3 regions of the Proteiniclasticum sp. C24MP genome follow, and region 2 is predicted to be linked to each of the others. Evidence: riboswitches for the same ligand, from Rfam matches in the RefSeq annotation. Region 2 holds a riboswitch; each other region holds the start of a gene.
What was found. Region 2 has a riboswitch for lysine ahead of ACHAL6_RS13520 (hotdog domain-containing protein). Riboswitches for the same ligand answer to the same signal wherever they lie in the genome.
Positions count from the first base shown of each region.

Region 1: it holds a riboswitch for lysine, as region 2 does, so the genes downstream of both, lysA (diaminopimelate decarboxylase) here and ACHAL6_RS13520 (hotdog domain-containing protein) in region 2, are expected to answer to the same signal.
Region 3: it holds a riboswitch for lysine, as region 2 does, so the genes downstream of both, ACHAL6_RS09025 (transporter substrate-binding domain-containing protein) here and ACHAL6_RS13520 (hotdog domain-containing protein) in region 2, are expected to answer to the same signal.

Region 1 is NZ_JBINJW010000001.1:350,277-360,954, reverse strand. Features, by position in the region: gene ACHAL6_RS01800 (L-fuculose-phosphate aldolase) at 1-654, shown strand, start outside; gene ACHAL6_RS01795 (DMT family transporter) at 855-1,745, opposite strand; gene ACHAL6_RS01790 (MATE family efflux transporter) at 2,055-3,395, shown strand; gene yiaK (3-dehydro-L-gulonate 2-dehydrogenase) at 3,481-4,485, shown strand; lysine riboswitch at 4,645-4,791, shown strand; gene lysA (diaminopimelate decarboxylase) at 4,871-6,172, shown strand; gene ACHAL6_RS01775 (aspartate kinase) at 6,176-7,378, shown strand; gene dapF (diaminopimelate epimerase) at 7,393-8,208, shown strand; gene ACHAL6_RS01765 (aspartate-semialdehyde dehydrogenase) at 8,195-9,178, shown strand; gene dapA (4-hydroxy-tetrahydrodipicolinate synthase) at 9,175-10,071, shown strand; gene dapB (4-hydroxy-tetrahydrodipicolinate reductase) at 10,068-10,678, shown strand, end outside.
Region 2 is NZ_JBINJW010000027.1:19,005-29,682, forward strand. Features, by position in the region: gene ACHAL6_RS13475 (M56 family metallopeptidase) at 1-221, opposite strand, end outside; gene ACHAL6_RS13480 (BlaI/MecI/CopY family transcriptional regulator) at 218-577, opposite strand; gene ACHAL6_RS13485 (OAM dimerization domain-containing protein) at 1,359-2,147, opposite strand; gene ACHAL6_RS13490 (lysine 5,6-aminomutase subunit alpha) at 2,147-3,703, opposite strand; gene ACHAL6_RS13495 (hypothetical protein) at 3,715-5,166, opposite strand; gene ACHAL6_RS13500 (hypothetical protein) at 5,163-6,119, opposite strand; gene ablA (lysine 2,3-aminomutase) at 6,162-7,415, opposite strand; gene ACHAL6_RS13510 (L-erythro-3,5-diaminohexanoate dehydrogenase) at 7,430-8,470, opposite strand; gene ACHAL6_RS13515 (3-keto-5-aminohexanoate cleavage protein) at 8,493-9,314, opposite strand; gene ACHAL6_RS13520 (hotdog domain-containing protein) at 9,314-9,703, opposite strand; lysine riboswitch at 9,780-9,951, opposite strand; gene ACHAL6_RS13525 (dihydrofolate reductase family protein) at 10,218-10,678, shown strand, end outside.
Region 3 is NZ_JBINJW010000011.1:1,417-12,094, forward strand. Features, by position in the region: gene ACHAL6_RS09005 (NADP-dependent oxidoreductase) at 1-534, shown strand, start outside; gene ACHAL6_RS09010 (ATP-grasp domain-containing protein) at 728-1,750, opposite strand; gene ACHAL6_RS09015 (amino acid ABC transporter ATP-binding protein) at 1,920-2,660, opposite strand; gene ACHAL6_RS09020 (amino acid ABC transporter permease) at 2,664-3,437, opposite strand; gene ACHAL6_RS09025 (transporter substrate-binding domain-containing protein) at 3,493-4,320, opposite strand; lysine riboswitch at 4,478-4,658, opposite strand; gene ACHAL6_RS09030 (metallophosphoesterase) at 4,821-6,161, opposite strand; gene ACHAL6_RS09035 (SatD family protein) at 6,215-6,883, opposite strand; gene ACHAL6_RS09040 (AI-2E family transporter) at 7,043-8,188, opposite strand; gene ACHAL6_RS09045 (VOC family protein) at 8,362-8,802, opposite strand; gene thpR (RNA 2',3'-cyclic phosphodiesterase) at 8,981-9,556, opposite strand; gene ACHAL6_RS09055 (indolepyruvate oxidoreductase subunit beta) at 9,543-10,121, opposite strand; gene ACHAL6_RS09060 (thiamine pyrophosphate-dependent enzyme) at 10,112-10,678, opposite strand, start outside.

The DNA.
Region 1 (10,678 bases), on a different contig from region 2:
TTAGAAAACGAAAGAAATTTAATTGTAGAATATGGTAAAAAGATGAGTGCTTCAGGCTTGACATCTGGTACAAGTGGAAATATCAGTATTTATGTTCCTGAAAAAGGTATGATGGCTATCAGCCCATCTGGCATAGGATATTTCGATACCAAGCCAGAAGATGTGGTAATCATGGATCTTGATTCCAATGTCATAGATGGACATAGAAAACCCTCAAGTGAATGGGCACTTCACTCAGAAATGTACAAGAGAAAGCCGGACTGCAGATCTGTAGTGCATACACACTCCATGTACTGTACTGTTTTCGCATCTCTGCATCAGCCTCTTAGAGCTGTGCACTATGTGCTTGCGGATGCTGGAGTAGCTACAGTGCCATGTGCACCTTATAGAACATTTGGAACTGTTGAGCTGGCTCAGGTGGCAGGTGAGTACATTGGCGAAGGAAATGCGGTTCTGCTTGCAAATCATGGTATGTTGGCATGCGGTGGTTCAATAAAGAGTGCATACGGCTTAGCCAATGGACTTGAATACTGTGCAGAGCTAGAGTATCGAACTAGAGCTATTGGAAAGCCTGTAGTGCTTGATGATGAAGAGATGGCTAATATTATTGAAAGATTTAAAACTTATGGTCAAGTAAGTAGAACTGAAGGATAGCGAATCCGATTATATGGTACTTTTAGTGTGAGAATATAAAAGATATATATATATATATATATATATCGACAGTCAAAAACAATCCAGATGGCAGCCTGAGAGCTCCCTTCTGGATTGTTTTCATAGATCTGATATTTAAGTTTTCAATTCTGAAAGCTTATTCTAATTAAGTGTATTAATTAATTATTGGGAGAGGTTTGTTAACCCATGAAGATGACAGCAACACCTAGTACACCGATGAGGGCACCCATGACTTCATTGGCCTTGACCTTTTCCTTGAAGAAAATGATACTTACCGGAATGATCAGGATGGGCACGATGGCCATGAGGGTAGAAGCAATGGCCGTGGACGTGTATTTCACTGCCATAAGAGACAGAGATACACCTACCACAGGTCCGAAGATGGAACCGATGGTGATGCCTGTCATGGCATTCTTGTTCTTGAATGTGCTGAAGAAACCAGACCACTTCTTTGTTGCCGTTATGATGATGATGAATCCTAGGATTCCAGCAAAGATTCTGATTTCAGTGGCGACGAAGGGATTGAGATCTGCCACACCCACTTTGGAGAGGATGAGCCCAAGTGCCTGACCTACAGCGCCTAAGAAAGCGAAGGTGATCCCTTTGATGGGATGTCTTACAACGATCTTATGACTTCCCTTGTCTTTTCCCATGACCACGATGGCGATTCCGATGAAAGTCAGCATCATCCCTGCAATCTGGATGAAGCCCAGTTTCTCACCTAAGATGAAATAACTCATCACTGCCGTGATGGGTGGAGCCAGCGCCATGATCAGCATGGATACTCTTGCACCGATTTCAACGAAAGCCTGGAAGAGGAACATATCCCCCAGAACAAAGCCTACAAGTCCTGAAAAGAGCAGTGCCTGGAAAGCTTCCGGGGTTACATTAAGATTCCTGAAGCCGCTGGTGATAAAGAAATTAATAACTGTAATAATGACTAGAGAGACCACAAGTCTCATGAGATTCAGAACCAGAGAACCGACTTTCTTGCCTGCGTATTCAAAGGATACAGAAGATCCTACCCAGCAGAAGGCGGTAAGTATAGCAGCAATTTCGCCAATAAACATCTAACATCCATCCTGTCCTATTTTATTTTTCATTTCATTATCTTAACACAGCATCAAAGGATTTCATAGAAAATTTAAAGTTCTCTGAACTGGCGTAAAACCTGAAATTAGTTCTGAAACAGGACAGTATGACAGCAGGAAAATTCAGCCGTAAATAGAATGACAATATTTGATATGAAGAATTGGATAAATGGCAAATTCAGTGCTTTGACGAAGAAGTGAAAATTGGGTATAGTATTATGAGCTAAAAGCGCTGAAAGTACCAGAACCGGTTAAGAAATGCGCTTTTCTGAAATGATCGGAGGACCTATGAGCGTAAAGTCTAAAGAAAGAAATCAGTTATATAAGACATTTTTTAAATATGTATCCTTGAACGTCATCAGCATGATCGGATTTTCCGCCTTTATCCTGGCGGACACCTTCTTCATCGCCAACGGCATCGGAAAGGATGGTCTGGTATCCTTGAACCTTGTAATACCGGCTTATACCGTGGTCTATTCCATGAGTCTTCTGCTTGGAACTGGTGTTGGAACCGTCTACTCCATCTATCGTGGAGAAAAGAAACCGAAACGAGGAAATGAAGTGTTCACCCAGATGATGATTCTGGGCATTTTCATCGGGCTTCTCTTCACCATCATTGGGCTGCTGTTTCCTGATGAGATCGTGATGCTTTTAGGGGCAGAAGGCCATCTTGTCGAGATGTCCAGAGACTATACCTACACAGTATTCAACTTCTCCATTGCCTTCATGGTGAACAGTATTCTTGTAAGCATGGTGAGAAACGACGGACATCCAAGGCTTGCCATGATCGCCATGATGACAGGCAGTCTCAGTAACATCCTTTTGGACTACATCTTCATCTATCCCCTTGGGATGGGCATGTTCGGTGCTGCCCTTGCCACAGGCATCGCACCGATACTAAGCATTCTTGTGATGGTACCTTTCTTCATTAAGAAGAAGCACCATTTCAGGTTTGTGAAGACAGAGATGAGGCCCTTGGAAATAAGAAAGGTAGTCTCCATCGGCATTCCCACCTTCATCACAGAGCTCTCCTCAGGGCTTGTGATTCTGCTCTTCAACCTGGTGATTCTTCACTACATCGGAGAGATCGGTGTGGCAGCCTATGGCATCATCGCCAATCTGGCGCTGATTCTCATCGCAATCTTTTCTGGAGTAGGGCAGGGGATTCAGCCCATCATCAGCTTCAATCACGGTCAGGGAAATCAGGAGAATGTGAGAAGAACACTCAGACTGGGGATTCTTTTCTCAGCGGTGCTGGCGGTGCTTCTCTACAGCATATTCATCGGTAACTCCGATGAGATCATCAGGGCGTTCAACTCGGAAAACAATCTGGAGCTCCACCGCCTGGCCAAGGAAGGCATGCGGATCTATTTCACCTCCTTCCTCTTTGCCGGAATGAACATCACCATCATCTCCTATTTTTCAGCCAAGGCGAAACCGAGACCCTCCTTCATCGTTTCGCTACTCCGAGGAATACTGCTGATTCCACCGGTACTTCTCCTCTTTGCAGATGCCATGGGCATCACTGGAGTATGGATCACCATTCCACTGGTGGAGCTTCTGGCGCTACTCATCTCACTCACGCTGCTCCATATGGAAAGAAGAAAAAGAATGCAGATGCCTTTATAGGGTCTGCATTCTTTTTATGGTTCAGGAGCGCTTCATTCGTGATAAGATAGAAAGAGAATACTCTATATACTGGGGGAGAAAAATTATGAGAATACCATATGAAACCATGCTGAATGAATTCAAGAGGGTCCTCACCGACCGCGGAGTCTCTGAGGACATCGCCTTTGAAGCGGCGGAGAACTTTGCCATGACAAGCCTTGACGGAGTCTATTCCCATGGCGTCAACAGATTTCCGAGAATCGTAAGCTACATAGACCGCAAGGTCATCAATCCCAAGGCCCTGCCCGAATGCGAGATGCATTTCGGTGCCATGGAAAGATGGAACGGGAACCTGGGACTTGGAAACATCAACGCCAAGCGTGCCATGAAAAGAGCCTGCGAACTGGCTGAAGAAAACGGAATCGGGGTTGTGGCACTGAGAAACACCAATCACTGGTTAAGAGGCGGTGCATACGGATGGCAGGCCGCCGAAGAAGGATACATCGGCATCTGCTGGACCAATACCATGCCTAATATGCCTGCCTACGGCGGAAAGGACCATAAGATCGGCAATAATCCTTTCATCATGGCAGTGCCAAGAACCAGCGGGGAACATGTGGTACTGGATATGGCCATGTCCCAGTTCTCCTATGGAAAGCTGGAAGACTACAGAATGAAAGGGAAAGAACTGCCCATTCCTGGTGGATATGATCAGGCAGGGAAACTGAGTACGGATCCGAAAGTCATCGAGGAAACCAGAAGAGTTCTGCCCATCGGTTTCTGGAAAGGAAGCGGACTTTCCATCGTGCTGGATATGATTGCGACGGTTTTAGCCGGTGGCAACGCCACTCGTGATATCGCCAAGGATGACCAGAATGAGTCGGGACTGTCCCAGGTCCTCATAGCCATCGATCCGAAGAAATTCAGTACAGCAGGAGAAATCGACACCATGGTCACCCGCATTGTGGAAGACCTGAAATCATCGGAAGTGGATGAGGAAATCGGCAGGGTATCCTATCCCGGTGAATCCACCATCAAGAGAAGAAAAGAGAATCTTGAAAAAGGCATTCCCGTGCTGGAAGAAGTCTGGAACAGGATCCTTGCTCTGTAAAACCTGCTTTGAAAATCTCTGAAAAGTTTATCGGTTAAAAGGATTACATCAGGTGACAACGGGAAACAAATTAAGAGATGTATAATTATTCAACGATTATAAGCGATTCGTTTGACAATAAAACAAATTAAATGTAAGATAGCAATAATTTAATACAGCCGTGTGAAAAGAGGTCGCGTCTAGTCAAGAGTACCGTGAAAGGGAAAGGGGCTGACGCCGAAGTACATTGTACTGGGCCCTGACTGAACAAGTCAGGGACTATTTCCAGATCGTTGCCCAATGGTCTGGAAGTGCGCTTTAACATGGCAGGGCGACTGCAAGGTATATTCATGACCGTGAGCATTCGCTCACGGTCATATTTTTTTATCTGCAGGAGGACAAACCCATGAGACTATATGGAACACAGAGCATCATAAACAATCATCTTCACATCGGCGGTGTCAGTACTAAGGACCTGGCCAGAACCTATGGAACCCCCCTCTACATCATGGATGAGGAGGAAATGAGATCCAGAACCAGGCTATTCAGAGAGAATTTCATCCATGAGAGAATCGAGACGGAAGTGATCTATGCCTCCAAGGCGTTCATGACAAAAGCCATGGCAAAGCTCATAAAGGAGGAAAATCTATCGCTGGATGTGGTCTCAGGAGGAGAGCTCTTCACAGCACTTGCAGCGGGCTTCCCAGCGGAGAAGATCTTCTTTCACGGAAACAACAAATCTCTGGAAGAACTCGTCTATGCAGTGCATAGCGGCGTAGGAACCATCATTCTGGACAATGAGGACGAGGCGGAAAGACTGAGAGGGATTCTGGAAGAGAGAGAAAAGAAGCAGAGAGTGATTCTGCGGGTGAATCCCGGCATCGAAGCCCATACCCATGAATACATCAGCACCACGAAGAATGATTCGAAATTCGGTCTCAGCATCTTCAGTGCAGACACCGTGGATCTCATAAAAACCCTTGATGCGGATCCCGTCTTTGACTTTCGAGGTATCCACTGTCATATCGGATCCCAGATCTTTGAAGAGGAATCCTACTTCAAAGCTGTGGAGGAAATGCTTGGCTATGTGGGTAACCTGAAAGAGAAGGGCATAGCGATTAGGGAACTGAACCTTGGTGGAGGCTTTGGGGTCTCCTATGAGGAAAAGGATACGCCCATGGTGTATGAAAACTTCCTGAAAGCACTCCTTGAACATGTAGCAGGGATTTCAGAGCAGATGGACCTTCTGCCCCTGAAAGTGCTCATCGAGCCTGGACGTGCCATTGTGGCCAATGCGGGAACCACACTTTACGAGGTGGGTGGAACCAAAACCACCTATGGGGGAAAGAAGTACGTCTTTGTGGACGGCAGCATGGCCGATCACATCCGTACGGTTCTCTACGATGCAACCTATACAGCATGCCTGGCAGACAGGATGGAGGATCCACAAGAGGAAGTCTATACGGTGACGGGAAAAGCCTGCGAGTCCGGAGATATTCTGGTGAGAGAAGCGCATCTTCCGGTACCGGAAAAAGGAAACCTTCTGGCGGTGTTTTCCACAGGTGCCTACCACTACTCCATGGCGTCCAACTACAACCGCCTGAGAAAACCGCCGGTGATCTTCGTCAGAAGCGGAAAATCAAAGGTTGTGGTGAAGAGAGAGACCTATGAGGACCTCATAAGAAATGATCAGATGGAGGAATATTAAGCGATGAGAACAGTACTGAAATTCGGCGGATCCTCGGTGGCCGACCTTGCGAGAATGAAAAGCATCGCAGAAAAGCTTGCGAGAAGACAGATTGAGGGAGAAGAGCTGGTGGTGGTGGTCTCCGCCATGGGAAAGACCACCAATCAGCTTCTGTCCATGGCAAGGGAAGCATCGGAGAATCCGTCTAAAAGAGAAGTGGATATGATGCTGGCCACGGGAGAACAGATCTCCATAGCCCTTCTCACCATGATTCTTCAGGAGAAAGGAGTGAAGGCCGTATCCCTAACGGGATACCAGGCAGGCATTCTCACGGAAGGCATTCATACGAAGAACAAGATCAGAGACATTGATCCGAAAAACATCGAAAAATATCTGTCCGAAGGATATATCGTAGTGGTGGCGGGATTTCAGGGATTCAATGAAAGCGGCGAAATCACCACCCTGGGAAGAGGAGGATCCGATACCACAGCAGTGGCTCTGGCGGCAAAGCTTCATTGCCACTGCGAGATCTATACGGATGTGGACGGCATCTACGGAGTGGATCCGAGGCTCTATCCCAGGGCAAGGCACATGGACTCCATCACCTATGAGGAGATGAAGGAAATGGCATTTCTCGGTGCCAAGGTCATGGAACCCAGATCCGTGGACATTGCCCAGAACTACGGCGTCATCATCTATGTGGGCTCTGCCCACGAAGACAAAAGAGGAACCTATATACAGGAAGGAGAAAAAAACGTGGAAGAGAGAAGCATCACCGGTCTGTCGGTACTGGAAAACATCATGATGGTCACCATCAGTCATCTGCCGGAAAGAAGCATCCATACGGCAGACATTTTCACAAAACTGGCAGAAGAGGAGATCAATGTGGATATGATCAGTCAGACGCCCATGCCGGACGGATCCGTAACGCTTTCCTTCACGGCTTCAGCCGAAGACAGAAAGCTCATGGAATCGGTGCTGCACGAAGTGGTGGATGAGCTCCCCGGAGCGGAGCTGACGACCACCACTGAGATTCTGAAGGTATCCGTGGTGGGATCAGGTATGAGGACCCAGAGCGGTGTAGCGGCTAGAATCTTTACGCTCTTTGCGCAAAACGGCATCACCTTCAAGCAGGTGAGCACATCGGAGATCTCCATCTCCTACACCATGGAGAAAAAGCATAAGGAGAAGGCGGTAGAGCTCATTGCAGATGCCTTTTCTCTGTAAGGAGGGTGAGAAACATGAAATTCACAAAATATCACGGGACCGGAAATGACTTCATAGTCCTAATAGAAAAGGATCTGGAGGGAAGAGAAGAAAGTGAAACGGCCAAAGCCCTCTGTCATAGAAACTACGGCATCGGCGCAGATGGACTGCTCATCGTGAAGGAGTCTCAGGTGGCGGACCTTAAAATGGCCTACTACAATCAGGACGGCAGTGTTGCACCTATGTGCGGAAACGGGCTGAGATGCTTCGCAAGGTTTGCCCATGAAAATGATCTGGTGGAAAATGACCGGTTCCAGGTGGAAACCCTGGCGGGGATTCTTCCAGTGGATGTATCTTCTGGGTATGAGAGAATCCGTATCGGGCTCATGAAGCCATCTTTTCATCTCACTGCACCCCATGTGAGAAGGGAGGTTTATGAGGGGGAAATTCTGAACCTTGCGGTCAATGGAAGAAGCTATGATCTTCATGTGCTCTTTCTCGGGACCCTGCATGCTGTGGTCTTTACGGAGGATGAAGTGCCCTATGAGGATGCCGATGGCCTCTGTCACCATGAATTCTTTCCGGAGCACATCAACGTGAACTTCGTAAAGGTGGAAAGCGAAGAGGCCATAAGGCTTCTGACCTTTGAACGCGGAGTGGGCTACACGCTGGCCTGCGGAACAGGTGCCGCATCCGCTCAGGTGACTGCCCATAAACTGGGCTTCACGAAGCCCAAAGCAAAGGTCCATGTGGATGGAGGAATGCTTGAAGTCACTGTAAAAGACCAGGTGTTTCTGGAAGGACCCGCTGTATGCATTGCGAAAGGAGAGATGGAAATTGGACAAGCTTAATCTGGCCATAGTAGGAGCCACCGGTATGGTGGGCAGAACCTTTCTGACGGTTCTGGAAGAGATGGAACTTCCTCTCGGGAATCTGGTGCTTCTGGCATCGGAAAGATCTGCCGGAAAGAAGGTTCTCTTTCAGGGAAAAGAGATCGAGGTGGAAGAGCTCACGGAAGGCTCCTTTGACAAGGAAAGATTCCAGTACGCCCTCTTCTCTGCAGGAGGAAGCATCTCAGAGATCTATGCACCGATCGCCACCCAAAACGGCATCACCGTCATCGACAACAGCAGTCAGTGGCGTATGCATGAAGAAGTGCCTCTGGTGGTTCCGGAAATCAATATGAAGGCTGTAGAAGACCATCTTCTCATCAGCAATCCCAACTGTTCCACCATCCAGTCCGTTCTGCCACTGAAGGTGATCCATGATCTCTATCAGGTGGAAAGAGTAGCCTATACCACCTATCAGGCGGTGTCGGGCTCCGGGCAGAAAGGTGTGGAGGATCTTCTGGGCACAAGAGCAGGAAAAGAGCCTTCCTTCTATCCCAAGGTCATTTCCGATAACTGCCTTCCGCAGATCGATGTGTTTCTGGAGGACGGTTATACGAAAGAAGAGCAGAAGATGGTCGATGAGACCAGAAAGATTCTGGAGGATGAAAAGATGAAGGTCACAGCCACCTGTGTCAGGGTACCTGTTCTTAACGGACACAGCGTTGCCATGAATGTCACCTGCAGAGAGAAGATCGATTACGAGGCGCTTAGAAAAGCGCTGGCTTCCTCTGAAGGAATCATCTATTACGAAACAGACTATCCCACAGCCAGAGATGCCACGGGTCAGGACCAGGTCCTTTTGGGCAGACTGAGAAAAGATGAGAGCCTGGATAATTCACTGCACCTCTGGTGCGTGGCGGACAATATCAGAAAAGGCGCAGCAAGCAATGCTGTGGAGATTTTAAAGAGAGTATGGGAGGAAAGAAGATGAGTTTATGGATTGGAGCGGGGGTTGCCCTGATCACCCCTTTTAAAAACGGAGAGATTGATTACGCGTCACTGAAGCGTCTCATAGAGTGGCAGATTGAGGAAGGTACAGATGCGCTCATCATGGCAGGTACCACAGGAGAGTCCGCCACCATGTCCAAAGAAGAGAAGCTGGCATTATTCAGCTTCACCGTGGATCTGGTCCAGGGCAGAGTGCCTGTCATTGCAGGCACAGGGTCAAACTGTACCAGTGACACCATCTCCCTTTCCGTGGAAGCGGAAAGGATAGGTGTGGACGGACTTCTTCTGGTGACGCCTTACTACAACAAGCCCAGCCAGAGAGGACTTTATGCACACTACAAGGCTGTGGCGGATGCGGTGAAGCTTCCCGTCATACTCTACAATGTGCCAGGACGGACCTCTGTGGATCTTCTGCCTGAAACCGTGGTGAAGCTTGCGGAGATTTCCAACATCGTCGGTCTCAAGGAAGCTTCCGGTGAACCGGACAGAGCGGCAGTCATTCTGCAGGAGGTGAAGGAGAACTTCAGAGTCTACTCCGGAAACGACAATGAAATCTATGACTTCATGGCCAAGGGAGCCCATGGCGTCATTTCCGTCTTATCCAATGTGGTGCCTAAGGCGGTCCACGAGATGGTCTATGACTATGTGGAAGGAAGAGCGGAAAAATCTCTTGCGAGTCAGAGGGCATATGAAAATCTGACGTCCTCTCTCTTCATGGAAACCAATCCGGTACCGGCCAAAGAAGCGCTGAACCTCATGGGATACGAGGCAGGGGAGTTCAGGCTGCCTCTTGTGGGGCTGGAGGAGCAGAACAAGGAGAAACTGATCTCTGTTCTCAGAGCCTATGGTCTCATGGAAGGGGGCGCAGGAAGATGAAAGTGATTCTATTCGGCGCAGGAGGGCAGATGGGCAGAGCCATTTCAGCCCTCTATGAGGAAGATCATCCGGAGGTGGAAGTGGTTCTGGTGGACAGGGAAGAGAGTGCCTATGTATCTTCCATGGGCGGCGCGGATGTGGCCATTGATTTTTCAGGGAAGGAGGCCCTCGGCACCATTCTCTCCTACTGCAGGGAAAATCAGGTGCCTCTTGTTATTGGAACCACCGGTCATGAGGAGAAAGACCTGGCTGAAATAGAAGAGGCGGCCAGACTCATTCCTATTATTAAAAGCGGAAACTACAGCCTGGGGGTCTATGTGCTGAAGCATCTGGCAAGAGAAGCGGCGAGGCTTCTGGGAGAAGATGCGGATGTGGAAATCATCGAGAAGCATCATAACAGGAAAAAGGATGCACCCAGCGGTACAGCGCTGCTACTGGCTGATGCGGTGGATGCAGGCGGCGTTCCTCATGAAAGGGTCTATGGACGAGAAGGGGTCTCTCCCAGAAAGAAAGGAGAACTGGGCATTCATGCAGTGCGTGGAGGAAGCATCGTCGGAGAACACACAGTGCTTTTTGCACTGGAGAGTGAAAGTCTGGAGCTCGTCCA
Region 2 (10,678 bases):
TCATAAAATACTGTGTTTGAACTTACCATCACTTTGGGAATGATACTAATCGGGCTTTCAATGAAAAATGGATTAATGAGGCGGAAAAACAGTACGTACCAGAGCATGTACGAGAACTTTCTTGGTTTGTTCCTCATCAAGAAACGCATAAAGAGTATTAAGAGAAAAATGAAAACGGAGAGAATACTGATTCTGACCATTTGGATAAATAGGGCACTCATTTTGTTGCCTCCTCAATGATTTTCTTAATCTCGAGTGCATCTTTCTCTGTTATCTTTTTTCCATCGAGAAATGTTCTGATGAATGAAGGCAGTGAATTATCAAATGATTCTCTAATCACTTGTTCTGATTCATCTTTTTTCACCTGTTCCTCATTTACTAGAGCTGTTACTGTTGCTTCTTCGTTTTTCAGTAATCCTTTCTGCGATAGCTTTCGAATCATTGTATACGTGGTTGACTTTTTCCATCCTAGTTTATCCAGGCATTTCTTCGTTAATTCTGTAGAATTTATCGGTTCATTTTCCCATATAATCTTCATTAGATTATATTCTGCAGGATAAAGATCGTAACTTAACATAGTACATACCTTCCTTCACTTGATACAGAAGAGATGAAACAGCGATGGGACATAGAATAGATAATAATCTGTGGTCTTTTCTATTACACTTACTAAAATTCCACCTTCTAGGTTTATCTAAATAGACCTTTAGTGGAAGTTTATCACAATAAACCTTTGTTGTAAAGTATAGAGACTATTTGATTTTAATGAAGATTTGAAGGTTATCTAGCGAATTAGAGTTTTCATAAATTGGTTTCTAGACATAAGACAGATCCGATCTTGCAAAGAACGCAACATGTTGGCTATCGCAATCTTCAGCTTGGATATAGATAATTATTTACCTGGAAAGTGACCAGGTGTTTAAAAGAAAGCACCAGTGAAGAACAGGACTTTTACGATCCTTTTTCATAGCCCTTCCATTTTGTGAATATTCGGTTATTAATCCGTATAAATATTCCAATTATCCGTGAATTCTGCTATACTGAATATAAGAAAAACACGGATGCCAGACATCCAAATAACGAAAAGGATGTGAGTCCGATGGGAACATCAGACATGGAAAACGAGTCCTTAGATACGCATAGAGCAGAAGATCTGGCCATGAAGTAAAGAAACTAGAATTCTACTATGGTATAAATTGAAATGAAACGAATTGCTCATGAGAAGTATCAGAAGACGAATACGAAAAATTGAATAAGTATACATCGACAGGCTCCATAAAAGGAGCCTGTCTTATTTTAAAGGAATAAACGGCCGAAATTTAAGAGGATATCATGCTGATATCCTCTTAAACACTTGTTCAGATAAGTTCTCTCTCCATCATCTCATGAACTGCGAAGGTCGCCACGTCATCCGCATATTTACCCGGTCCGAACCCGGCATCATAACCCAGTTCTTTGGCCAGTTCATGGCTGATTCTTGGTCCTCCGCAGATGAGCACAACCTTGTCTCTTAAGCCTTCCGCTTCCAGAAGCTCCACCAGATAGACGAGATTGTCGATATGCACATTCTTCTGGGTGACGGTCTGGGAAACCAGAAGCACGTCCGCCTTCATCTCCACTGCTTTCTTCAGGAACTCTTCGTTGGTGACCTGGCTGCCCATGTTGAAAGCTTCAATCATCGCGTAGCGCTCCAGACCATAATGTCCTGCGAAACCCTTCATATTCATGATGGCGTCGATGCCCACCGTATGCGCATCTGTTCCAGTGGATGCGCCAAGAATCGTGATTTTCCTTCCGATGTTCTCTTTGATGAAATCATTGACCTCATCCATATCCATAACGTCTCCACCCACAGATTCCACATGGATTTCCTCGTAGTTGACACTGTGCATCAGGCTGCCGTAGACCACAAAATAGGTGAACTCCTTATCCAGCGCTTTATGATGCGCTACAAGCGGATCGAGAACCCCCATTTTTTTTGCCAGCTGCTTTGCCGCTTCCACGGCTCGGTCTCCATCTGGCAGTGGAAGTGTGAATGAAATCTGCACTTTTCCATCATTCAAGGTATCCCCATAAGGTTTCACCTGAGTGAGATCCAGTTTTTCATCCAGGTGGATTTTCTTCGTGTTGTATAATCCGCTGCTCATCAGTTCGCTCCCCCTTCCAGTAACAGTTCAAAGAAAGGATTATAGTATGTGCTGCTCTTTTTCACTACTCCATCCAGACCTTTTCCGCCATCCTGAGGTCTTTTGATGGCTGCGAACTTACCCTTTTCAATGGTTCTGAAGAGCCCTTCCTCTTTGATGTTCTCCAGAAGCTTCACCGTTTCAGAAAGAACTTCCTCCGCTCTTTTTTCAATGATGCCGCCCTGTCTGAACTCGATCTCGTTTCCGAAATCCTCCATGGTATTGAAAATATAGGATGCATTCTCGATGGCCACAGCGCGGTCAGATAAGAATGGTGTGTGAATGGCTTCTGTCATCATGCCCAGAAGATGGAGCTTCTGCCCTGTCATGATGGTCACCATGTTGAAAAGCGCATTCTGCACCTGCCCTTTGAAGATGTCGCCCGTCATGAACTTTGTCGGAGGCATGTATTTCAGTGGTGCCTTGGGGAAGATTTCCCTGGCCATCTGCGCCTGTGCAAGCTCATAAAGGAATCCGTTCTTCATTTCCGGATCCATCTCAAAGGCATGACCCAGACCCATCTGCTCTTCCGGAAGTCCCGCCATGAGCGCAAACTGCTCATTGATGAACTGGGAAGCCAGGACCGTATGGGCTTCCTCGTAGGCATCAGCTGTGGTCAGGTAATTGTCTTCTCCCGTATTGATGATGACCCCTGCATAGCCGTTGATGGCTCTTGAGAAGTACTGGTCGATGAGCGTTCTTTTCATGTTGATGTCTCTGAAGAGAATGCCGTATAGGGCATCGTTCAGCATCACGTCCAGCCTTTCCACCGCACCCATGGCCGCTATTTCAGGCATGCAGAGGCCAGAGCAGTAGTTGCAGAGCCGGATGTATCTGCCAAGCTCATCCCCTGTTTCGTCCAGCGCTTCTCTCATGAGTCTGAAATTCTCCTGGGTGGCCATGGTGCCTCCGAATCCTTCGGTAGTCGCTCCGTAGGGCACATAGTCAAGAAGAGACTGACCCGTGGTTCTTATGACGGCAATGATATCTGCTCCCTGCTTTGCAGCGGCTTTAGCCTGAACAATATCCGCATAGATGTTACCGGTGGCCACAATGACATAAAGGTACGGTCCGCTCTTATCTCCGAACTCTTCAAGCTTGGCTTCTCTATCCTTTCGATTACCTTTGATCTTCTCCACCGTTTCTCTGGCCACATCTTCCACTTTCATTTCCACTTCAAAGCGGTCATGAACCGGAAGCTTCGTAAGATCCAGTCTCTCTTGCGCGATTTCCTCCGCTATTTCCTGAGGTGACAGCGAAAGCGCCACCATGGCATTGCCCATGTAAAAGGCGGCACCGTTTTCCAGTGCTCCCTTTTCCTTCAGGTGATCCACCACGATATTCGGCAGCGGTACGCCTTCCTCATTCACTCCATCAACGCCCAGAAGCCGAAGAACCGTTCTTTCCACCGCAACGGTGGTATGTAGATCCACAAATCTCTGTGTCTCTTCCGCAATGGCGCGGGCATGGTTTCTTGCCGTGTCCACCTTATTTATATCCAATCTGATTTTGCTCATTTGTTTTCCCCTTATTCCAGTAATTTCTTTATTTCAGCAGTGAGGTCTTCCTGGAACCCCAGAAATTCGCCTATTTTCACTGCATCTCCCACAATAGGCGTTCCATCCCATTTTTCCAGTGTATAGTCCATGAGGTCCGACAGATAGGCAACCTGTTTCTGGCGGTCTTCCTTTTCCTGACTGATATGATCATCCAGATTAACCTCTCTAAGACCTCGCACCTGATACCTGTGAATCCCCGTGAGGCTCTTGATGTCGTAATGGGTGGCGACGAGAAGAAAATGCTGCCGGTCTCTGAAAAAGTTAAGCAGTCCGCCTACTATGGCCATGCCTTCCACAGGATTGGTGCCCCTGGCCGGTTCATCCAGAACCAGTAATGAGGGCATCTCATTCATTCCTTCCATGACTTCTGTGATCTTCACCACTTCTCCCCCAAAGGAGGATAGTCCCTGGTCGGGATTCTCCCGATCCACGGAAAGAAGATGCATGCTGCCAAGAACCGGAGTCTCCATTTTACTTGCAAAGGGCAGAATACCCAGCTGGACCAGCACCACATTGAGAAACAGGGTCTTCAGACTGATGCTCTTGCCCCCCATATTGGCACCGGTGATCACCGTACTTCCTCTTCTCACTTCCAGTGAGACGGGGACAAACTCCCGGCCTCTTCCTTTGAGAAGTTCCGCGAAATAAGGATGATATCCTTCCACCATATGGATGGAAGGCAAGTCACCTACTACAGGCAGGGTGGTAACGAACTTTTCAGAAAGCACCGCTTTTGCCAGAAGAAAGTCCAGCTCCCCGATGATATCCATATTGCGCAGCAGTATCCGCGCATAGGGCTTCAGCTGATCCGAAAGCTCTCTTCTCACTTCATACTCTCTCACTTCTTCTTTTGCCACGATTTTTCTTCTCATGACAAGCAGCTCATTTTTCTCTTCCGGAGTTCTGAGGGAACGGATCATTTTCTCAATCTCTTTCTTATCCCGTCTGATGACCCTTAACTCCTCATCATACTCGTCATAGATGTAGAATGTGTTTAACCCTGTTCCAGCTGGATCAAGCAGATCTGCAATCACATCCAGCCTCTCCAGCTTCAGCTCCTGACTGAGGAGGAAAGATCGGATTTCTTCAATCCTGTGCATTCTTTTCAGAAAATACTTGATCTCAAAGAGATCCAGCTCGCTCAGTACCAGTCCTTCCTCTACCGCCAAAACGGTGTTTCGGATATCCCTAAGCTCATGCAGAAGGAGAAAGAGCTCCTCCGCCGATTCTCTGAGGGAAGGCAGTCTGTCTCTCAGATCTCTGGTTCTTTCAAGCTCTCTTTGAAGGGCTTCTTCCTTGTCCTTTCCATAAAAGGACAGTTTGCTCTTATGTTCTTTTCCGTAAGGGCTTCCGGTCCTGATCAGGTCCATGACGAATTTCAGGCCCATGTCCTGCTTCTCTTTCCTGCTGAAATGCATCATTTTCCCTCCTTCCATACACGAAGACTCTTCACCGGAATCTCCGTTTCCTTCTGAATCCTTCCTATGAGTTTTTCAATATCCACTTCAAAACCGCCCTGATCGTAGGGATTGACGATGATTTCTTCCACTCTGATCTCCTCCACCACCTGCAGAGAAATCTTTCTTCTAGAAAGCCTGCTCATCATTTCAGGACTGATCAGTAAGCTTGTTCCATCTGCAAGTATGAAATCCCGGTTTCTGAAATGCTCATCCGCCAGAAGCTCTGTGAACAGCTGATCTGTAGCTGCTCCTTTTATGTAGATGGCTTCCGTATCATTCGAAAGCACTTTACGTATCTCCTTCCCCAGAGAAAGCGCCAGCTCCCCCTGCACTCTCTCCCAGTTTCCGTTTTTCACAAAGGCTCTTCCAGCTTCCTTCGGAAGCGAATGCTTCGTTACAGGAAGGGTCAGAGATTTCAAAGCATTTCTCGTTTTCTCCAGAATCTTATCCTGACTCTGACTGACACTCACGCCAGTGCAGAGCACCGCTCCTTCGGTTCGCGTGGAAAAAGACATGCGGGACAATGCACCATCCACGATGAACAGACAGTGCTCTTCAATCCTTCTCATGCTCTTCTCTATTTCAAGAAGATCGCTGCTCCTTGAAGGCCCGGCTATTTCCACAAATCCGTCAGAGAGAGCACGAAAGATGATGATTCTTCCCAGTGCACTGAATATGCGGGTACTCTCCATGATTTCCTTTGTCACATCACACCTGGATAAGAGCTCCTCCGAAGTTGCTATAAGTGTTCCTTCGCTGATATAGATTTTCGGCTTGTCTCCTTTTGTGACCAGGTCTCTTTCTTCCCCATCCCGTCCGATGGAAGTCAGAGCCAGCACCTTCTCTTTGTGATGCACCCGGGCTTCTTCGATGATGAGATTCAGAAAAGATGTTTTCCCCGTATTCTTTCCCATCCCCATAATGGCCAGAGAAGATAAACGAAACAGCCCTTTCATTTACGATCTGGCCTTGCGGAGTACTTCGGAATTTCCGATGTTGATGGCATCGCCCTCAAGAAGGGAGGATATGCCTATATTCTCCACTTTTCTCTTTCCCTGGCATACTTCACACTGACAGGTTTCTTCATAGGAGTCCGGTTCCGTATAGGTAGTGATGACCCCTTCAAAATTTCTGAGAATGACCTTATGAGTGCCCTGACTGATCACATAGTTCGGCATGACAGGAATCTTTCCGCCACCGCCTGGTGCATCCACCACAAAGGTCGGTACACTGAATCCTGACGTATGTCCACGAAGCCCTTCAATGATTTCGATCCCCTTGGATACGGGAGTTCTGAAGTGTTCCAGCCCCATGGAAAGATCGCACTGATAGATGTAATAAGGTCTTACTCTGATTCTCACAAGGCCATGGACAAGCTCCTTCATCACATGGACACAGTCATTGATTCCCTTGAGAAGAACAGACTGGTTCCCAAGAGGAATTCCGGCATTGGCCATTCTTTCGCAGGCGGCTTTGGATTCTTCGGTGATTTCCGAAGGATGGTTGAAGTGGGTGTTCACCCAGATGGGATGATACTTCTTCAGCATATTCACAAGATCCTCGGTGATTCTCTGAGGCATGACCACAGGCACTCTACTGCCGATTCTTATGATCTCCACATGAGGAATGGCACGCAGCTTCCTGATGATGGCTTCCAGTCTTGCATCACTCATGAGCAGAGCATCTCCGCCCGAAAGAAGCACATCACGGATGCCTGGTGTATTTCTGATATAGTCGATGGCCTTATCGATTCTGTCGTTGCTCATGGGACTGTCTGTCTGTCCGGCAAAGCGTCTTCTCGTACAGTGTCTGCAGTACATGGAGCACTGATCTGTAATGAGAAGCAGCACACGATCCGGATATCTGTGAGTAAGACCAGGCACCGGAGAATCTTCATCTTCATGCAGGGGATCCATGAGATCCGCATTGGACGTCATGATCTCCATGGCGGAAGGAACTGCCTGAAGTCTTACCGGATCCCTGTGGTTCTCCTTATCCATAAGTGTCAGGTAGTATGGCGTAATCGCCATTCTAAGGGATTTCGTGGCTTTCCTTGCTCCTGCTTCTTCTTCTATTGTGAGAGGGAGATATTTCTTAAGATCCTCTACTGTTTCAATTCGATTCTGTACCTGCCACAGCCAGCTGTTCCATTTCTCATCTGGCACATCCGGAAACATTTCTTTCCTGTTATTCTCTGCAAATCTGTTCATCACATACTTCCTTTCTATACATAGAGTTCTTCAAAAATTTTTCTCAGGGCTTCTGACTCTCTCAGCTCCTCCAGAGTGATTTCAGCATGACCTTTGGTGTAGCCGTTTCCTACTATCATCGTCACATCTTTCCCTACCCCTTCTGCCCCTAACGCAGCCTTGGTGAAGCTGGTGGCCATGGAGAAGAAATAGACGATTCCTCCGTCTCTTACGGGCAGAATGGTGCTCATTTCCGTGTTCTGCACATTCACCACATTGATGGCAATGTCATATTCTCTTCCTCCATTCATCTCCAGTGCCCTGTTCATGACCTCCACTGGTTTTCTCGCATCTCCTGAGAAGGCCTTGTGACAGAATCGGTTCTTAAGAAGCAGCTCCAACGCTTCCTCTCGAAGGTCCGTTGCCACTACATTTCCTGTGGGTCCTACTCTCTTCATGGCCTCATAGGCACACATCATCCCTGATTTCCCAGTTGCTCCCAGAATCAGAACACTGTCTCCAGGCTTCACCATTTTCGCCACCTGGGCAGGTGCTCCTGCCACATCCAGTGCTGCAAGTGCCAGATTCTCATTCATGTCCTTCGGGAGCTTCGCATAGATTCCTGATTCAAAGAGAATGGCTTTCGCTTCCACTTCCACACGGTCGATGTCTTTTTTGATGTCCTTTATCTTCTCGATCTTAAGCGGTGTCAGGGACAGTGATACCAGTGTGGCAATCCTGTCTCCTGCCTTAAGATCGATCTTATCTTTCAGCGCATCCCCGATCTCTTCTACGACGCCGATGAGCATGCCACCGGAACCGGTGACGGGGTTCTGCATCTTCCCTCGATCCTCTACGATTTCCATGATCTTTCTGCCGATTTTCTCCGTATCATGTCCCGCTTCTTCTTCGATCTGCGTGAAACTTGCAGAATCGATATTCAGCGCAATGACATCCACCAGAATCTCATTGTCATAGATGTCCATATCATTATCAATTTTAAGTGCCGCCTGTGGCAGAACTCCTTCCGGGCTTATGACCCGATGGGTGCCATATCTGCATCCTGTTTTCTTCATCGTCACTTCCTCCAAATGGTAGTTATTTACTGATGCCCAGTATCTGTCTTGCTTCATGAGGTGTAGCCACTTCTCTTCCAAGAATGCCTGAAAGCTCCACCACTCTTTTCACAAAGTCTGCATTGGACTCCGCCAGCTGGCCTTTCTTTAGATAAATATTATCTTCAAATCCCACTCTCACATGGCCTCCCAGAAGAATCGCCATGGTGCTCAGCGGAAGCTGCACTCTGCCGATGCCCGAAACCGTGAAGGTGCTTCCCTCAGGGAGCGATTCGGAAAGATAGATGAGGTCTCTTGGTTCTCCTGAGATCCCGCCATTGACCCCCATGACCAGATTGAAATGCATGGGTGATTCGATGTGACCTTTTTTCATGAGTCTCACGGCCATATCGATCATGCTTTTATCAAAGACTTCACATTCCGGCTTGATGCTTCGATCTTTCATTCTTTTTGCGAATTCGATGATCATGTTTTCCGTATTGACGAAGATCTCATCCCCTCCGAAATTCAGGGTTCCACAGTCAAGGGTCGCCATCTCAGGCGAAAGCTCCAGCGGCTGAAGCCTCTCGTCTGCACTCATGCCTACAGCACCACCGGTACTGGGCTGAATGATCACATCCGGGCACACTTCTCTGATTTCCTTCATGCAGGCTGCATATCTCTCCTTGCTCTGTGTCGGCGTTCCATCATCTTCACGGACGTGAAGATGAATGACGGATGCACCTGCATCATAAGCCTTTTTCGCCTCGTTTCTGATTTCCTCAATAGTATAGGGTACATTGGGGTTATGTTCCTTCGTCACTTCCGCTCCGCAGATGGCTGCGGTGATAATGAGTTTCTCCATTATTCCGATTCTCCTCTCTGCTTTTCGAGCGGGACGACACAGGTTCCCACTGCCCTGCATACGACGATGGGTTCCTTCAGCACATCACAGGCGGACTCGCTAAGGTCTCCTCTTGGAACGATGACTTTTCTCGCTTCAAATTCCATTTTTCTGGAAGTCTTTCCTTCCTTGATGATTCTCCCCACTGCCTCTATATAGTCCCCGGCGTAGACAGGTGCCAGAAACTCCACTTCCTCATAAGCCCTGAAGAGCCCTTCATCCCCATCTCTCCTTATGAGAAGCTCCGTAGCCACGTCTCCGAAAAGCATCAGCATTCTGGCTCCATCCACAAGACCTCCCCCATAATGCGCATCATGGGCACTCATTCTTAACCTGATCATTGCTTCCATTATTCTTTCCCCCTTATCCTCCACTGCATCATCCTTCAAAAAAGCACAACAAAAAAGAGCACCTTTATGTTTTAAAAACATAAATAGCGCTCCATGTATACCTACATGACAGTGATAGGCTTTGTGCCTTTTCACCAGGATCTGCAGAAAAACCCTTTTGCTGCATTCCTTCGGCGGCCAGCTATTCATGGTAAAAGAAGGGTTTCATATCATTACCATTACCTTCTGGTCGCTCCTCTATTTAGAAACGATGATTATGTGCGTTATCGTATCTATTATACTCTGTAATCGTTTAATAAATCAACATCCAGATAATAAATTGTCATATTTTTTTACTATTGACATGTTCACTTTACTAAACCGTTACTATTTATGCAGAATATCTCCATATTATTAAGACTAAACGCATATTCATGCTTCTGTCCTTCCGAAGAGATGTACTCTGTTTCTTGACAGGTTTCATTGCTCTATGGGACTTCAGCTGATATACTGACAAAAAAGGGGGTGTTACGAAGTGTCAGGAAAGAGAAGAATTCTGCTGGATCTGGCTGTAACTCTTGATGGATTCATCGAGGGAACACATGGGGAAATCGACTGGTGCATCATGGAACCGGAGATGGATTTCAACAGTTTTCTGGATCAGGTCAATACAATTTTCTTCGGACGAAAGAGCTACGAATTATGGAAAGAATTACTGTCTGATGATGATATCACCATGGAAGACAGAGAAATGCTTGCACGCATCAGCAGCATGGAGAAGTACGTTTTTTCAAGAACCCTTGCGTCCACGCCCGATTTCACGGTGTTGTCGGAGCATCTGACGGATGAAGTAGAGAAGATTAAAGCGCAGCAGGGAAAGGACATCTGGCTCTATGGAGGCTCTGATCTCATCACCACCTTCATGGAGAACAATCTCGTCGATGAATACAGACTCTCCGTTCATCCTGTACTTCTGGGAGAGGGAAAACCGCTTTT
Region 3 (10,678 bases), on a different contig from region 2:
CTCTATGACCTGGGTGAGCTCAGAGAAAACCAGCGCATCCTCATCAATGGAGCCACTGGTGGAGTAGGTGTCATGGCCGTTCAGCTGGCGAAACTGAAGAATGCACAGATCATCGGTACCGGCAGCACGGAGACCCTTTCCGTCCTCGAGGAGATGGACATCCTTCAGAGCATAGATTACAGAAAAGAGAACCTCACGGATGTCATCACGGAAAAGCTCGATCTCATCTACAACCTTGCCCCGCTGAAAGAAGACGAAATGAAGAAACTGTTCCCTCTTCTGAAAGACGGCGGACGATTCGTCAGCACCACCGGTATTCCAAAGGACGCCGGAGACAAGGACAGAATCACGCTGCTCAGCGAACAGGCTAAAAGAGGCGGAGAAAGACTTCATGAAATCTCGGAACTGGTCGAGGAAGGAAAACTGAAGCCAAGAGTTTCTTCCACCTGGAAACTGGAAGATGTACCAGAAGTCCATAGACTCCATGAAGCCGGCAAGCTTCACGGGAAAGCGGTGTTTCTCATCAGCAGCTAGAAGATGAGCATGGTTTCGAAGTAGGCGCTGCAGGAAAAGCAGAAAAACATTCCTCATGAATGAAAATGGAAGAAGACGCAGCAAGAGAACAGGTCCGTATAAATGGATCTGTTCTCTTGCTGCGTCGGAAGGTGTCTTATAGAGCGGAAACCCCTTACAGAGGTTTCCGCTTTCTTTTCAGAAAATCTCTCATCTATACTGCGGGACTGGTCTGGATCTTGTAGTCTGCGCCGGACAGATGCTCATATCTTCTTCTTGCCGAATCCATGATATGAAGAATCAGATCCTCATAGCCTATGCCGATGACCTTCGCCATCTTCACCAGATCGCTTATTTCCTGATGAAGCCCCGGCAAGGAGTTCACCTCGATGACATAAGGCTTCCCATCCATGACCCGCATATCGATGCGCGCATAGTCTCTTAAGCCCAGCGCCTTGAAGGCAGCTTCCGCTGTGGCTCTGATCTTCTCCTCCACATGATGCTCCACCTGGGCGGGAATCTGAAAACGCACATAATCATCATAATGATGCTTCACTTCAAAACTGTAGAATTTCCTGAACTTCAGAGGCAGATTCGAAAAATCGATGCCCATGACCGGAAGCGTCAACAGCTCTTGTCCGTTTCCAAGAACCCCAACGGTGAACTCCTTTCCGTCTATATATTCATTGATCAGCGCCGGCGGATCGTAGTGCTCTAGAAGATGCTTCACCTTCTTCGTCAGCTCCTCGAAATTGTGCACCAGGGAGTCATCTCTTATGCCACGGCTGGATCCTTCGTTCTTGGGTTTCACCAGAAGTGGATAAGTCAGGTCCATGGCGGAGAGCTCTTCCACCTTCATGCAGGTAAAGAATCCGGGTGTGGGTATGGAGGCTGCCTGAAGCGCTTTCCCCGAGAAGATCTTGTTGTATGCGATGTTATGGGGAAGGGGTCCCGATCCCGTATAGGGAATCCCGTATTTCTCCAGAAGGGAGGGAAGCTGGGATAATCTGGATTCTCCCTGAATACCGTTGCAGAGATTGAAAACAAAATCCACTTTCTCCTTCCTGATTCTCTCAATGAGATTCTCCTCAAAAGGAATTCGAATCACATCATATCTGCTTTTCAGCGCTTTCACCACTGCTTTTCCTACTGATTCCTTGAAGCTGTCTTCAAGAAGCCCTTCTTCGTTATGAAGAATCTCTGCTCTTGATTTGTCTGTCACTACTGCAATTTTCATTTTTACATTCGCCTCATTCTTTCAACCCGATACCGACAACATGTCAGCCAGTCTACCGTTACCATAACACCAAGTAATGAACTGCCGGTAAAGTATCCATTGAGCCCAATGAAAAAGAAGCGGTCAAGTCCTCTTTCTCCTGTCTCAGAAAGGGCTTGCCGCTTCTATATTAATTCTCTTTCAGTGTTCTCTGAAGGAAGGTTCTCGTACGCTCTTCCTTCGGTGCATTGAAGATGTCCTTCGGGTGTCCTTCTTCCACAATGACGCCATCGTTCATGAAGATGACTCGGTCTGATACATCTCTGGCAAAGGCCATTTCGTGGGTCACCACAATCATGGTAAGGCCCGCTTCCGCCAGATCCTTCATGACCTTCAGCACTTCTCCCACCATTTCAGGGTCCAGTGCAGAGGTGGGTTCATCGAAAAGAAGCACGTCCGGCTCCATGGAAAGAGCTCTTGCAATGGCCACTCTCTGCTTCTGTCCACCGGAAAGCTGCTTGGGCTTCGCATTGACATACTGGTCCATGCCCACCACCTTCAGATATTTCAGCGCAGTCTCTTCCGCTTCCTTTCTGCTTTTCTTCAGGACCTTCATCTGGCCCACCACGCAGTTTGAAAGCACATTGTGGTTCTCGAAGAGATTGAACTGCTGGAACACCATGCCGAGCTTGGTTCTATAGGCATTGATGCTCATTTCTTCCCCTAGAATGTTCTTGCCTTTGTAGAGGATCTCTCCGCCTGAGGGTGTCTCCAGCAGATTGATGCATCGAAGCAGCGTGGATTTTCCGGAACCGGAAGCGCCTATGATACAGACCACTTCACCCGCATCCACTCTGAAGTCGATGTCCTTCAGAATCTCGCGATCGCCGAAGGATTTTCGAAGATGACTGATTTCTATGATATGTTCCATTTTCTAATTCCCCCTCGCTTCGCTTTTGTGTGCCAGATCTTCCGGTTTCAGCACCTGCATCTGGTTTCCTGTGAGATTGTAGTTTTCCGGGCCGTCCATTTTCCTCTCGATGAATCTCAGGATTCTGGTTACACTGAAGGTCATCACGAGGTAGATCATGGCAGCTACAATGAATGTTTCCATATACATGTAGTTTACACCGGCAACGGATTTTGTGGCAAAGAACAGTTCTGTAACGGAAATCACGTTCAGAACGGAAGTATCCTTGATGTTGATGACGAATTCGTTTCCTGTGGCTGGAAGGATATTTCTGACAACCTGCGGCAGGACCACATTCATCATGGTCTGAAAGTGAGTCATTCCGATGGACTGAGCCGCTTCGTACTGTCCCTTGTCGATGGAGAGAATTCCTCCTCTTACGATCTCAGACATGTATGCACCGGTGTTGATGGTTACAATGAGAATCGCGGCGAAGGTTCTGTCCATATCTATGCCGTAGGTATTGGCTACCCCGTAGTAGATGATCATGGCCTGTACAATCATAGGTGTCCCTCTGAACACTTCAATGTAGACAGACATGAGACCATTGACGATCTTAAGGAAGATTTTCTTCATGCCTCTCTCCGGCTGCGGTATGGTTCTTATGATGCCGATGACAAGTCCCAGAATCGTACCCAGAATGGTACTGATGATGGAAATCTGTAAAGTGGACAAAGCCCCTCTCAGAAACATCGGCCAGTTGCTTACGGCTATATCAAAAATAGTCTCCAGTGTCATTTTATCCTCCTCGTGGAAAACCGGCTTCAGCACCGCTGAAGCCAGGTATCACATTTTACTCTGCGGAAGGCTGATTCAGAATCGCCTGATCCATTATGCTCTGCTGCTCTTCTACGGAGAGTTCTCCTAGAATGGCGTTGATTTCTTCAACCAGTGTCTCATTTCCCTTCTTGATTCCGACCGCGATGGCTGTATCGTCAGGGGAAGTCTCAAACCCGTCTGTCAGTTCAATGAAAGTGAACTTGTCGTTGGCTGCGGAAGCACTAACCGCTTCCGGTCTTTCTGTCACGTAGGCATCAATGACACCGGACTCCAGGGCCACTCTGATGGCGGAGAAGTTGTCCATGGCTGTCTGCTTCTGTACGCCTTCGATCTGATCGATGACATCGTAGTGGAAGGTGTTCAGCTGCGCTGTGATCTTCGCTCCGCTGAAATCGGAAAGACTCTGTGCACCTGCATAGGCACCGTCTTTTGCCACAACAATGACAAGATCGGACATGTAGTAGTTGTCTGTGAAATCAATGGATTCTTTTCTCTTTTCCGTAGGAGACATACCGGCGATGATGGCATCGATGGTGCCTGACTTCAGTGCAGGAACCAGTCCGTCCCATTCGACCTTGACGATGACAAGCTCTTCTCCAAGACCTTCTGCAATCCTCTTGGCAACCTCCACATCATATCCAGCCGCATATTCTTCCGTACCTTCAATCTTCACTGCGCCGCTTGCATCATCGCTCTGTGTCCAGTTGAACGGTGCATAGCCGGCTTCCATTCCTACCTTGAATACGCCATCCCCTTCGGCATCGATCTTTGTTCCGCATCCTGTTACTATCACCAACGCACTCATGATTACCATGATCATCATACTGATTCTTCTCATTATGTTTCTCTCCTTTTCGTCTGCATATTATACATATACAGCTTCCTATTATTTATAATTATTCATTCTAACGTTTTAATAGTGTTTTTCCGACAAATAAAAAAATACCCGAGACGAACTCAGGCATTAAAATGCAACCCTTGAACCCCTTTCTTTCCCTTGATAAGATAGCTCAACCTTATAACCTGGGTAAGCCATAAGGACAGTCCTGCAGCTCTTAACTGCAAGCCCAGCATAAAGCGGTGAGGCCACTTTACACTTCGGCGAAATTTCCTGTGCCATGGGATCTTTGCTTCCTCTGCTTCTCCATGGTTCTTAAATACCGCTCCTCTACCTCACCTTACAAAGATGAGGTCACTATTAAATTGTTGCCTCTATACTATCTCAATACGAAAAAAGTGTCAACCTGAATTCTGAATAAATATGAGATTGACACAAATCGTGGAACATTATCTGCGCTGTAAATCTTTACACGTACTTTGAAATTCAAAGATTCTCAAAGTTCATTCACCGATTCTGAGCATATTGTCATCCGGACCAGATTCATTCAGGATCCGCTGCATATAATACGCCGTCTTCTCGTCCCCCACTTCCCCCATAAGGCGGAAACCCTCATGAAGTCTCATTTCTTCCGTGAGCTGATCTTCATCACCCCCGAAATAGAGCACATTCAGCATGCCGATGGCTTCTGCCATGATACCTGCTTCCTCTTCTGTGGCGTTCGACTCTTCAAGGAGTCTATGATAGATCCGTGTCGCGGACTTCTCTTCAAAATAGGATTTCGAATAGGCATCCAGAGACCGGAAATCCTTCAGGGCACTGCCCAGCATGATTTCAGTGAGATCCAGTTTTCTGCTCCGGTACTCGATGCCGTACTCTTCAGACACCCGGATTCTGCCGTATTTATGAGGATAAACGGAAAGCGCATTGGTGGCGATTTCGTAGACAGGGTCCATTTCCTCATTGACCGTGATGTCCTGAATGTGGATATGACCTGTGAGATTGAGCTTCACACCGCTTCTTCTGATGATGCCGAGATACTCCTCATGGTTGTCGATCATATATCCTTCTCTGGCGATGCCGCTGTGCATCAGCGCGTTGTGATGGGTCACTGTGATGACTTCAGCCCCTGCCTCCTGCGCACTGTTTAGAACTTCCTTCATCCATGTGAAGGTACCCAGGCTCAGGATCCCTCCAGCTTCCGGATAGCCAAGCTCCATATTTCTCTGGTATCTGTTTGTGTCGATCATGAGAATCCAGGTTTTCTCATTCGCTTTCACGGCATAGCTCAAGGAATTTTCATCTTCGGAAAAAGCCTGCGAAAATCCGTTCTGCTTATAGATCTCCCTGAACGCTTCCGGTGAAACGGTATCTACTCTGGTCTGCTTTTCCCCCTGAAACCCTCTTGCATAGGGATTGTTCACATCATGATTTCCCGGGGTCACATAGACTTCTATGCCCGCATCCTCGATCTCTAGAAAGAGCGCAGCCAGATCCAGATGGCTTTCCCGTTCGCCGTTGTTTGTCAGATCGCCGCTGACAATCAGGCCATCGGGCTTCGCAGCTATGATCTCATCTTTGAAGGCATCTGTAATCCGATGGATCTCATTCAGATTCTTTCCGTCCCCCACTTCCATATACCGCTGAAAGGAAGGGCCTTGATCATTGATGGAAGGGGAAAGGAAGTGAAGGTCCGAGATGACCCAGAGATCAAGCCCTTCCTGCGCCAGAAAAGCCTTTTCCTGGTCACTGTTTTCATTCCTGCCGCTCTTTTCATAGCCGACGAGAAAGAAGGCTGAAAGAATCAGAAAAAGTATGATGACGATGCTCTGTGTTTTCTTCAAAAGTGAACCTCCGATTTCCATGATTTCTGAAGCTGCCCTGTATAGGGCAATCTTTACTGTCTTTTCTCTTTTCCCCACTCCGCTTCAAGAAGCAGAGATATTTCTTTCCTTGCACGGATGTAGTTATAGTAGCCGCTGCTTTGTATTCTCTGATTCAGCGCCTGGGTGGAAAGTCCCAGTTCCCCGGCCAGTTCGATCTGCTTCACTGAAAGGTCATGTCCATGAAGAAGCACCGATTTCTTTACCACTTCTTTCTGGGTGTCTCTCCATCGGCTTTCAATATACCCGCAGAGCCTTATGGTCTCGTTCATGATCCGCACAAGATTTCTGTTTTCGTCTGCTTCGATGCGGATCTTCGTACTGCCGTAATCATTGTCCTCATTTAGCGCCAGAAGAGCTTCCCTCGCGTTCCAGTAGGCGGGACCATCGATTCCGATGCTCAGCTTGCTGATCCTTGTCTCGATGTCACCTACGCCGATGCCGAAGAAAAGCTCCACCTCATCCATGCGGAATCGGATCTCATCGATGATTTCCATGACGGAATCCCCAGATGATAGAAGCCCCTGAAACTCATTTCCGATGGTCATCGAGAAATTCGATGCGATGACCTCCTTATAGTCTCCATTGACTTTCTTCAGTGTATCCGAAAGCATTTTTTCCACCTGAGATCTGGTCTGTGCGGGCTTGAGAAGTCTCAGCTCCCCTATGATCATAAAATACATGTTATCTCTCCTGAAGCTGTTTTTCTTTATTATATCATTGATTCCATCCATTTCCGACTTAAAACCTTTATGAATCCGGGAACAATCAGACTGCAGTGCACTTGACTTTTACTACCCAAGAAAGGAGTCCAGCTCAGTGCGGACTCCTTGTGATTTCAGCTATTTGTATTTTCGTTCGTCTACATCCTTGTCATCCAGTCTGTTACCCACATTTCTCTTGATGAGCACATAGAAGACGGATGCGATGGGTACTGCCAGAAGAATCCCAAGAATTCCGTAGAGTCCTCCCCCCACCATGACTGCCGCCAGCACCCAGAGGGCGGGAAGCCCGATGGAATTGCCTACAACCTTAGGATAGATGAAATCTCCCTCTATCTGCTGCAGTACAAAGAACAGCACCAGGAACCATAAGGCCTGTACAGGACTGTTCACGAAGATCAGGAAGAAGCCGATGGCCATGGCGATGAACGCACCCACAATGGGGATGATCGCTGTCAGGGTCACAAGTACCCCTACAACCACCGCGTAAGGGAATCCGAAGATCAGCATGGAGACCACGAACATCATGCCCAGAATCACCGCTTCCGTAAGCTGCCCTGTGACAAACTTCTGGAAGATGTCGCTGACAAGGATGGTGATGCCCAGAAACTGGTCCACCCTTTTTTCTGGCAGGTACGCATAAAGAATTCTTCTCACCTGCCTGCCCAGATTCTCCTTGTCAAATAGAATGTAGATGGCGAAGATGAGACCCAGGAGAATGTTCATGGCACCTGAGAACAGTCTGGTCAGAACGCTCACCGTGAAGTCCGCCAGGTTGTTTCCACCCACCATGATGACATCCATAAGGGTTTCTCCGATGTTTTCAAGGGAGAGGTCCACATTGTTCAGATAATCTTCAAACATAGGGAAACTGCCCATGATACCTTCCAGCCATACTTTTGCATCTTCGAAGAAATCAGGAAGCATTTTCCCGATATTGTCGAAGGTTCTGGCCATTTCCGGAATGACGATGAGAAGCACCAGTGCCAGGATCAGAATCAGTGTCAGGAGTGCCACAACGATGCTCACTGCTCTTTTCACTTTCTTCTTTCCGATCCCGGAGAAAAGTCTTTCCAGCTGCTTCACATAGATGTTCAGCACAAAGGCCAGGGCACCACCGATAAACAGCGGTACCATCGGTTTCAGAACGGTGCCGAAGACGTCCATGATAAACGGAATGTGTTTTAAAGCCCACGCAAACAGAATTGCGGAAAAAATGATGGTTATCAGGCTTTTTACGGTTTTCTTGTCTAAAATAATGCTCACCTCTTCCTGCAGGGTTTCCTTGCAATATGATTATTTCATTTCTTTCAACTGCTTTTATATTGCTTATTATAGCGTAGTTCCAGAAAGAATGACATGAAGAAAAGCTTAATTCTTTCCATACTTCCATATATTTCCCATAGAGAAAGCGGATAGGCGTGCTATCCGCTTTCTGATCAGGACTCTATGCTGAATTCTCCCACTTCCGGTGAAGCGTTGAACTGCCAGTGGATTCCATACTGGTCGGTGATGCTTCCGTAGATGGGGCTCCACTCCGTTTCCTGAAGTTCCATTTCCACCGTTCCATTTTCCTTCATCCGATAGAAATACTTCGTGACAGTTTCCACATCCTTGCAGATGACCGTGAGATTCATATTGTTTCCCACCTTGTATTCCATGCCCGGGAAGATATCCGACATCATGATGCGGTCTCCTTCAATCTCCAGTTCCGTATACATGATGAGATTCATGGCTTCCAGCGGAACACTGTGATCCTCTTCTCTTATGCCTTCCCCGAAGGTCATGAATACCGGAGGTTTCGTTTCGAAGACCTCACTGTAGTATTCTGCAGCTTCTCTGCAGTCTCCGTTGTAATTGATGAATATCTGAACGCCCATAAAGTACTCTCCTTTCCTGTTTCTCTTCTCTTTATTTTCCCATACCTCAGCCGTGGAGCTGTGTATACTCTGTGTACTTTCAGAAAACTCTTTCTGAAAATGTGAAGTCCCGGCAGAAGATTTCATCCATCTCAGCCAGGACCTCTCATAGTTCTTACTCCGTTATCCTAGGAGAACCCTACACTCTCTTCACATTGAGAGGAGTCTCGTAGATATTGATGTACTTCTGCTCCTCTCCTTCTTTCACACTTTCAAACAGAACCAGTTTGTCCATGAGAATCGGAAGCTTCGGAAGCTTCATCTTATGGTTCAGCTCCTCGATGCCTTCCACGTTTTCCAGATATTCCCCGTTTCTCACCAGTGTGATATGAGGAACATAAGTCGAAGGGTCTTTCTTGTAGAACAGCTTCTCCAGCTCTTCATCCAGCAGCTCACGGATCTCCGCCAGCTTTTCCCTGCTCTTCACCCCCATCCAGATGGTGGACCGGTCTCCTTTTCTGAATTCATCAAGCTCTGCCATATAGGTGAGAAAGAGCTGAGATTTCATGGCCACTTCCTGCATGATCTCCTCTATGACCGGAATTCTGTTCTCCCTGGTTTCACCCAGGAACCTCAGCGTGATATGATAATTGTCTCTTGGTGTAGGATGTCCCTCTTTCAGATGCATCATGATTCTCTTGTTGGTCTCTGACAGATTTTCCTTGTGGATCTGATTCAGTTCGATTCCTATGAAAAGTCTTTTACTCTCTGACATACGCTTTACCCCTCCTGAAGGCGACCAGGTTTTCCTCTACTGCCTTTTTCGGAACATTCTCCTTGAGCACTTCATGCCATACTTCATCCTCGATTTCAAGAAAGTTCGAAAGCACACCGAGGATGATGGTATTTGCCGCTCTGATGTTGCCTGAGGCTTTGGCTTCCGCCTGAGCATCAATTTCAATGACCTTGAATTTCTCTTTCAGTTTTTCGATTTCCTCTTCAGGGTACTTCTCCTTCTCCAGAAGCACCGGCGTAGGATAGACTCTGTTGGTGTTGAGAATCACAAGCCCTCCCTCTTTCAGTCCATGGCTCCATCTCAAAGCTTCCAGAGGTTCCATGCCCAGCACGATGTCCGCTTCGCCTGGCAGGATGTTCGGGGAATGCACGGTTTCAGCCATCTTCACCGTACCCCAGACTGTGCCGCCTCTCTGCGAGAGCCCGACCACATCATTGGTTTTCACATCCAGACCTGCTTTGAATGCGGCTTCTGAAATGATTCTTGTGGCAAGGACCAGTCCCTGTCCACCTACTCCTGCGATGATGATACTTCTTAAATCCATTCTTTCTGTTCCCCCTTCAGTGATTTCTTGATGGCGCCTACAGGACAGACCTGCGCGCACACACTACATCCCACACACATGTTGGGATCGATGGAAGATTTCAGTTTATCGATGCCCGGATACTGCTTCATCCTGATGGGCGGACAGTTGGTCTTGACGCAGGATCTGCAGCCGATGCAGATCTTCGGATCCACATAGTAATTCGGCTCCTTGATCTTGAATTTCAGTGCACAAGGTCTTGTGGCGATGATCACCGAAATGCCCTTCTTCTTCACTTCTTCCTTCAGTGTGTCTCGGAACAGGTTGTAGTCAAACTGATCCACGTACTGCACGTTCTCGATGCCCATGGTGTTCAGCATGGATTGGATGTCGATGTGCATATCGTCATTGACATCATATTTTCCTGAACTTCCGTTGCCCTGACCACCGGTCATGGCAGTGGTTCCGTTCTGAAGGATGATGAATGTCATATTATCATTTTCCTCCATCTGATGCATGAGATTGGCGAACCCCGTCATACCGGAATGGAAGAAGGTTCCATCACCGATGACAGATAC